DNA from 2 places in the Ochrobactrum vermis genome. Region 1 is predicted to be linked to the other one. Evidence: riboswitches for the same ligand, from Rfam matches in the RefSeq annotation. Region 1 holds a riboswitch; the other holds the start of a gene.
What was found. A riboswitch is a leader RNA that binds a small molecule or an ion and turns the genes downstream of it on or off. The one in region 1 is predicted to bind thiamine pyrophosphate.
Positions count from the first base shown of each region.

Region 2: another riboswitch for thiamine pyrophosphate. It lies ahead of thiD (bifunctional hydroxymethylpyrimidine kinase/phosphomethylpyrimidine kinase); the one in region 1 lies ahead of thiB (thiamine ABC transporter substrate binding subunit).

Region 1 covers NZ_PCOC01000001.1:2,348,313-2,352,496, reverse strand. The annotation lists gene thiP (thiamine/thiamine pyrophosphate ABC transporter permease ThiP) at 1-1,529, opposite strand, end outside; gene thiB (thiamine ABC transporter substrate binding subunit) at 1,526-2,530, opposite strand; TPP riboswitch at 2,573-2,687, opposite strand; gene CQZ93_RS11695 (thiamine diphosphokinase) at 2,794-3,441, shown strand; gene CQZ93_RS11690 (YMGG-like glycine zipper-containing protein) at 3,585-3,869, shown strand; gene CQZ93_RS11680 (ABC-F family ATP-binding cassette domain-containing protein) at 4,038-4,184, shown strand, end outside.
Region 2 covers NZ_PCOC01000001.1:243,867-248,050, reverse strand. The annotation lists gene CQZ93_RS01140 (putative bifunctional diguanylate cyclase/phosphodiesterase) at 1-1,549, opposite strand, end outside; TPP riboswitch at 1,856-1,962, shown strand; gene thiD (bifunctional hydroxymethylpyrimidine kinase/phosphomethylpyrimidine kinase) at 2,049-2,924, shown strand; gene thiO (glycine oxidase ThiO) at 2,924-3,916, shown strand; gene thiS (sulfur carrier protein ThiS) at 3,913-4,110, shown strand; gene CQZ93_RS01120 (thiazole synthase) at 4,112-4,184, shown strand, end outside.

The DNA of each region.
Region 1 (4,184 bases):
AATGTGCGATAGCTGCCCATGCGCTGCAAGAGGAGATAGGGCAGGGTCAAAAGTGCGTCACTGCCGAACAGGGCGATGGTGCCGAGGTCACCGAGAGAAAGCGCCATGGCAAAAGCGAAGGCCATGCCGAAAGGTTTGCGGATCGACGGCCAGTCGATGAGCCGGAAACGGTTGAAGCCGCGAATGCCCAACTGCGCGCAAAGCCGGTTGTGACGGCTGGCTGCCGTGTCCCATGCGGGGCGCAGAAGGCGCACGGCAAAGGGCATGGCCATCGCCGCATTGACGGTGACGACCATGAACGGTGCCATCGCAAAAGGATTGGTGAAATGGCGAAGCAGGATGAACCAGCCAGCGCCGATCACGATGGGCGGCATGACAAGGATCAGGCTGGCACCCGTATCGAAAATATTGGCGATCTTACGTTCTTTCATCGCCTCACGGGCCGATACAAGTGCAAGCGATAGAATGACCGAGAGCAGTGCTGCGGAAAAGCCGAGCGCCAGACTGGTGCCGATGGCGCGCCAGACCGTTCTCTCTGTCAGAAGCCGCACGAGATCGGCGGCGAGACCGGAGACGACTACACCTGCAATCGGCAGCGCGACATAGAGGAAGCCTGTTCCGATGATGACGATGTTTGAAATACGTTCAGCCGTGGACGCCTTGCCATAGCGTCGCGGCGTCGCGGAATGGGTGAAGCTTTCTTCGGACGGGCTACCGGTCAGACGGAGAGCCAGAAGGACAAGCAATGTCAATGCAAGCTGCGTGAAGGTGAGCGCGACAGCACGGCCCGGGTCGAAATCGAAATGCAGGCTTTGATAGATCGCAACTTCCAGCGTGGTGGCACGCGGGCCGCCGCCGAGTGTCAGCACTGTCGTGAAACTTGTCACACAGAGCATGAAGATCAGGCTGATCATACCTGGCAGATTGCGCCGGATCACAGGCCATTCGATGAGCCGGAAGCGCGCTCCATTGCCCATGCCGAGCTGTGCGGAAAGCTTCCAGTAATCGGTCGGTATAGATTCATAACCTGCCAGAATGAGACGAACTGCAAGCGGCATATTAAAGAAGATATGGGCGATCAGGATGCCCGTAATGCCGTAAATATCCGGTTGGAATGGATGTCCTGCAACTTCGGACAGATGCGCAATGAAACCGTTGCGGCCGTATATGCTGGTGACGCCGAGCACGGCAACGAGAGCTGGCAGAGCAAGCGGCAGGGCAAACAGGCGCAGAATAAGCTCGCGCCCCGGAAAGCTTGCTTCGGCATAAAGCGCGCGGGCGACCGGAACTGCAAACAACACGGAAAGCAGGCTCGAAGCGATTGCCTGCAGGATCGTGAAGCGGGCAACCCGCCACAGATAGGTGTCGAAATTGGCAGCGGCGTCGAAACCGCCGCTGCCCGCTTCGAATGCCAGCGCAACAAGTGCTCCACCGGCAAGCACGACCAGAAAGACAAGTGCCAGCACACCCGCAGCGGGCATGGCGGGGGATATGACTTTCGATCGGTGCTGTGCCGGGAAGGTCGTCATTTGCTGGTTGCTGCCAGCCATTCATCGACCCATGACTTGCGGTTTTTGGCTACTTCGTCAGAGGGAAAGAGAAGTGTCTTTTCAGGCTTCGGCATTGCGTCGAAGGCGGCTGGAAGAGTGGCGGAGGTCTTGCCTGCCGGGTACATCCAGTTGGTTTCAGGAATTACATCCTGGAAGCCGGGGCCGGTCATGAATGCCAGAAACTTTTGCGCCAGAGGATTTTTTGCGCCGGTTGTGGTTTGGGCGGCAAGCTCGATCTGGAGATAATTGCCTTCCGGATAGGCCAAAGCCTTATAGCGCTCCGTCTTTTCCGCGATCATGTGATAGGCGGGCGACGTCGTGTAGGACAGAACCATCGGAGCTTCGCCCTTGGTGAAGAGACCATAGGCTTCCGACCAGCCAGGCGTGACGGTGAGGATGCGCTTTTGCAGTTTCTGCCAGGCTGCTTCCGCTTCGTCGCCATAGACTGATTTCATCCAGAGCAGCATGCCGAGCCCTGGTGTGGATGTGCGTGGATCCTGCAGCACGATCTTCTGGGAAGGGTCGCCTTCGACCAGCTCCTTCAGGCTCTTTGGAGGATTGGGCAGCTTTTCTGAATCGTAGACCACGGCGAAATAGCCATAATCATAGGGAACGAAGATATCATCCCTGAAGCCGCCCGGAACGCTCACATTGCTCTGGTCGATGCTGCTTGGAGCAAAAAAGCCGGTAGCACGCGCTTCGGTCGTCAGATTGGTATCGAGACCGAGAACGATATCGGCTTTGGTATTGCTGCCTTCGAGTTTGAGACGGTTGAGCAGCGCGACACCGTCGGCGGATGCAATCCAGTCAACTTCGCAGTCGCACTCCTTCTCGAAGTTCTCCTTGACCTTCGGGCCAGGGCCCCATTCGGAAACGAAACTGTCATAGGTATAGACGGTGAGCTTGTCTTTCGCCTGCGCTGAAGGCGCGAGAGCGAGGGCTGCGGAAAATGAAAAAGCCAGCAAAGATAACAGCCGCATCACGGCACTTCCTTTCTTTTATTACAAGAGGATTGAGCGCCGTTTTATGGAGCGTCTAATCCCTCCGCCGGTGCAAACCGGATCAGGTTCAGCGGGTTGGCCGGGATTGCGGCCTCTCAGCCATCCGCGAAAGCAGATGGCACCCCGTTAGAGCGGTTGCGACAATAATCTTTCGCAACAGGAAGGGCAATAATGTTTCGGTGGATTGCAATGCTAGAGAATGCGGGCTTCCGGCGGGGATTTGCCCGTGTTATGAGCGGCTTATGAGCACATTCGTCATTCTCCTAGGCGGCGATCTGGTCGTGACCGATCGCCTGAAACGCCAAATTGCAGGTGCGCGTATTCTCGCTGCCGATAGCGGGATCCGGCATGCTGCCGCTCTTGGTGTCGAACCGGAATTGTGGCTTGGCGATTTCGATTCGGCTTCTGTCGAACTGCGCGCGCAATATAAACACGTGCCGCAAAAGACGTTCCCCTCCGCCAAGGACATGACGGACGGAGAACTGGCCCTTGAGGAGGCCTATATGCGGGGGGCGGATCGGGTGATCCTTTGCGGAGCCTTTGGCGGACAACGCACCGACCACACGCTTCTGCATCTGACCATGGCGACAGCGCAGGCCGCAAAAGGGCGAAACGTGCTTCTGTCCAGCGGTTCCGAGGAAGCCTGGCCCTTGCCGCCTGGAGATTATGTTTATGACTTTCCGAACGGAACGCCGTTCAGTGTGATTAATTTCAGCACTGTTGAAGGCCTTTCGATCACAAATGCGGAGTGGCCGTTAGATAATGTGACACTACCGTTCGGCTCTTCATGGACGGTTTCTAATGTAGTTCGTGGAACACTTCGTGTTGCTGCGCATTCTGGACTGGCGATACTTATCGCCAACTTGGCGATGGAGGAAACACCGCGCTGAGTCCGCTAACCTTATCAATCGAAAGAGCTTGACGCTGGCAGGCGAAACGTATTGTAAATGGGCCAAGCGGGTGTCATCTGCTTTACGCCGAAATTGGGGACGCAAAGTCGGTGATTAGTTCAACTCTTGTAGGAGATGTTTCAATGAAGTCACGTCTTACGATGATTGCTGTTGCCGGCGTGCTCGCGTTCTCGACGGCCGCATGCACGACGAATGAACAGCGCACGGCCGGTTACGGCGTTGGTGGCGCAGCACTCGGTGCTCTCGCCGGTGGCGCAATTGGCGGCAATGGCCGTGGCGCTCTTGCCGGTGCCGCTATCGGCGGTGTTGCCGGTACGCTCCTCGGTGCAGCCCAGACGCGCAATGGCACGCAGTATTGCCGTTATCGCGATCCGTATGGCCGCGTCTACGAAGCACCTTGCCAGTAATAGCTGGGCAAACAATATAGCGACTGATGCAATTCAGTCGGAGAACAGGTCGGGGAAACCCGGCCTGTTTGTTTTTCACGGGTCTTTTCTTGCCGTTCCATTTGACAGAACGGCTTTTGTCGCGGACAAGCAGGGCGGAATTTTCAATCCTGTTTATCGACGAGAACCATGGCACCACCACTCCTTCGCCTCGACCAGATCAAGCTCACCTTTGGAGGCACGCCGCTTCTGGAGGATGCCAGCCTTTCGGTGAGCGAAGGCGACCGCATCGCGCTGGTCGGGCGCAATGGTTCCGGCAAATCCACGCTTCTGAAG
Region 2 (4,184 bases), 2.1 Mb from region 1:
ATGCTGTGCTCAAAACCCAGTCCCCGATCGGTCCGATCAGTCCTGTTTCTTCTGCCAACGGGATGAACTCTGCAGGCGAAACCATACCGCGACCCGGATGACGCCAGCGGATCAACGCTTCAAAACCGGAAATCTTACCGCTCTCAAGATTGAATATCGGCTGATAATGAAGCTCGAACTGTTCATCCAGCAGAGCCTGTCGAAGCTCGCCGGTCATGACATGGCGTTTCTCCGCTGCCAGACGCAGGGAGTGCTGATAAAAACGGAATGTGCGACGTCCGCCTGATTTTGAAGCGTAAAGCGCAAGATCGGCATTGCGCATCAGCGCATCCGGGTTATCACCATGCAACGGCGCTTGAGCAATGCCCATGCTGCAAGTGACAAATTCCGAGTTGCCGACCAGTTTGAACGGATCCTGAAAAGCGGAAAGGATACGGTCAGCGAACATCGCAATCTGGGCCAGCGTTCCGCTGCGATAAACGATGGCAAATTCGTCACCACCCAGTCGAACGATGAATTCATCTGAAGTCGTGATCTGCTTCAGCCGACGCGCCACTTCCTGCAGAAGCTGATCACCTGCCTGATGGCCGATACTGTCGTTGATGTTCTTGAAATGGTCTATGTCGAGATAGAACAAGGCAAAAGGTTCAGAATCTCCACCTTTTTTCAGCAGACTCTCAACATGGTGCGCAAAATAGGCACGGTTCGGCAGGCCGGTCAGGCTGTCATGCATGGCGATATGTGCCATGCGCTCCTCGATCTCGCGCCGTTCGGTAATATCTTCAACAAGCCCAATCAAATAGCGAGGCTCGTTGTCCTCGACCGGTGGGATCGAGCATTTGATGATCCGCATCGTTCGCGAAGTTCCATCCTTGCGCGCGACCTTGCGTTCAACGCTCAACACCTCCCGGCGTCGCATCGCCATGCGGTCCTGCTGGCTGAAAGCAGCAGCCTCGCGCTCGGGAAATAAATCAAGGTCGGTGGAGCCAATAGCTTCTTCTATCGTCTGTCCGCTCGCTGTTGATGCAGCCTGATTGTAGAGCACATAACGGCCGCCGTCGTGCATATCCTTGACGAAAACACCAAGCGGCAGATTATTGACGAGACTGTCCAGTAAGGATTGGGCGTGACTTGCCTGACGATTGGCTTCCGCCAACTCCGTTCTATCCTGAACAATAGCCAGAATTGCTTCCCTGCCGTCGAACTGCACTTCCCGCCCGTAGGTCAGAACCTCGATGATTTCGCCATCCGCGCGCAAATGCTGCCAGCGCTCCGGGCGCTCCAGATCGCTACGATCACGGACAGCGCTCAGCATACGCTCGCGTTCTGTATGTGGACGAATATCGAGAACAGTCATGCCCGGCAGCTCATCGGGCGTGTAGCCGTAAAGCGCATAGGCCGCATCGTTCATGATGATGAAGCCCAGGGTTTGTGGATCATAGACCCACATCGGCGTCGGATGGGTGGTGAAAAGAATACGGAAATCCTGCTGGGACGTGCTCGCCATGATGCATTCCGCCCGTTCCGGACCGGCTTTCCGCTTCCCCATCATGTACCCCTTGCTCCGCACCGACACGTGTCGTCCGCTAATTCAGCCAACAAAACCTTTCACTGGAACATCATATTCCGCATGTGTTCATGAACAGACAAGTTCACGAGCCGACAGGCGAGGACTGCCACCCAGGCACACTTCCCCGCAGAGAGATTACGACTAATGGTTTTAACAAACCATATATGAAAAGCCCTTTCATATAAGTTTTTTCTGATTATCGCGTTTTCATCGCGTCAGACGCAGTACCAGACACAACAGAACACTGCTTGACCGTTCAAAACTTCCGGCCTATGCCTATGGATGCAAAATTCGTTGGGGTGCCTCGCAAGAGGCTGAGAGGCGCGTTCTCGCGTTAACCCATTGAACCTGATCCGGGTAATACCTGCGTAGGGAACGGAGTTTGATGCGTCGCGGACGGGGTTCATCCCCACAGGAGCTTACGCTCCATAAAGGTTCATGGCGTCTCATTTTTCCGTTCGGAATGAGAGACGACACGATGAACCAGAAACATAGTTTCTCCCGAACCAAAACCAACAATGGCCAGACGCGGTCTGTGCCCATCTGTGTGACTATTGCCGGTTCCGACAGCGGCGGCGGCGCTGGCATTCAGGCCGACCTCAAGACATTTTCCGCACTTGGCGTTTATGGCGCAAGCGTCATTGCCGCTGTGACCGTGCAGAACACCTGCGCGGTAAGCGCGGTGCACGATATCCCGCCCGCCATCGTAGCAGGGCAGATCGACGCTGTTTTCAGCGATCTCGATGTTGCGGCAGTGAAGATCGGCATGGTTTCCGTACCTGAAACCATCGACGCCATCGCGCGCGGCCTTGCGCATTTTTCCGGTCCCGTCGTTGTCGATCCGGTGATGGTGGCAAAGTCGGGCGACCGGCTTTTGAGTGAAAACGCCATCGCGCTTTTGCGCCAGAAACTCATTCCGCTCGCCACATTGCTGACGCCCAACCGACCGGAAGCGGCCTGCCTGCTCGGCTGCGATCTTGCGCTCGACGATGCAGACGCCGAAGAACAGGGCCGCGCCTTGCTCGAACTCGGTGCGAAGGCCGTTCTTATGAAGGGCGGTCATGCGGAAGGCGAAATCTGCGTCGACCTGCTGGTGCGTCGTGATCAGCCGACGCTGCGCGTCGAGGCGCCGCGTATCCTCACCGTCAACACCCATGGCACAGGCTGCACGCTCTCCTCGGCCATTGCGGCAGAGCTTGCCAAGAACCTGCCGCTGGAGAAAGCCGTTCTGAACGCGCACGCCTATCTGCAAGGGGCAATCCGCGCCGCCGATACGTTGAAGATCGGACACGGCCATGGGCCGGTGCATCATTTCCATAACCTCTGGACGATCCGAACAGAGGAGATTGCGTGATGCGCGTCACCATCATCGGAGCGGGTGTCGCCGGGCTTGCCACCGCCGCCGAGTTCACCGATCAGGGCCATGCCGTCACGGTGATTGCCCGCAGCCCGCAGATCGGTTCCGACTGCTGTTCGTGGCTTGCGGGCGGCATGCTGGCGCCATGGTGCGAGGGCGAAAGCGCCGAAGAGCCTGTGGTGCGGCTCGGTCAGGAATCCATCGGATGGTGGGAAAAGCACGTCTCCGGCGTCAAGCGCGAAGGCACGCTGGTTCTGTCGCACAACCGCGATGCCAGCGAGTTGCGCCGTTTCGCCCGCCGCACGGAAGCCTTCGACACAATCGACCACGACCGCATCAATGCGCTGGAACCCGATCTGGCCGGGCGTTTCCGGCAGGGCCTGTTCTTCGCGCGTGAAGGGCATCTCGATCCGCGCAAGACACTGGTTGAACTGGCCGGAAACCTGCAACGAAAGGGTGTCGTCTTTCACCTCAATACGGAAGCCGATGAAGCGATGAGCGATGCGGATATCGTGGTGGATGCACGCGGTCTTAGCGCCCGCGATGCACTGCCGGATCTGCGCGGCGTCAAGGGGGAAATGCTGGTTGTCCGCTCGCGGGACATCAACCTTTCGCGGCCGGTGCGCCTCCTGCATCCGCGCATTCCGCTCTACATCGTGCCGCGTGGCGACGGTGTGCACATGATCGGTGCGACGATGATCGAAAGCGATCAGCGCAGTGGCATCAGCGTGCGCTCGACGCTGGAGCTTTTGAGCGCGGCTTACGCCCTGCATCCGGCCTTTGGCGAGGCGGAAATTCTCGAAACCGGCGTCGATGCGCGTCCCGCCTTTCCCGACAACCTGCCCCGCGTGAGACGGCGTGGCAAAACCATCTATGTCAACGGGCTTTACCGCCACGGCTTCCTGCTCTCGCCGGCGATAGCACGCATGGCGGTTGCGAGCGCGACCGCGCCCGAAACCAGGCCCGAATTTGTGGAGGACTATGCATGACGATCGTGCTGAACGGTGAAGTCATCACCACGGCAGCGGCCAATCTGGCGGCGCTGCTCGCCGAAATCGAACTCGACGAAGCGGTGGTCGCAACCGCGCTGAACGGCGAATTCGTGGCCAGCGACGAGCGCGCCACCGCGACCCTCTCGGCTGGCGACCGCATTGAAGTTCTGGCCCCGATGCAGGGAGGCTGAGATGCTCGAATTCTACGGCAAAACGTTTGAAAGCCGCCTGCTGCTCGGCACGGCGGAATATCCATCGCCCGCTA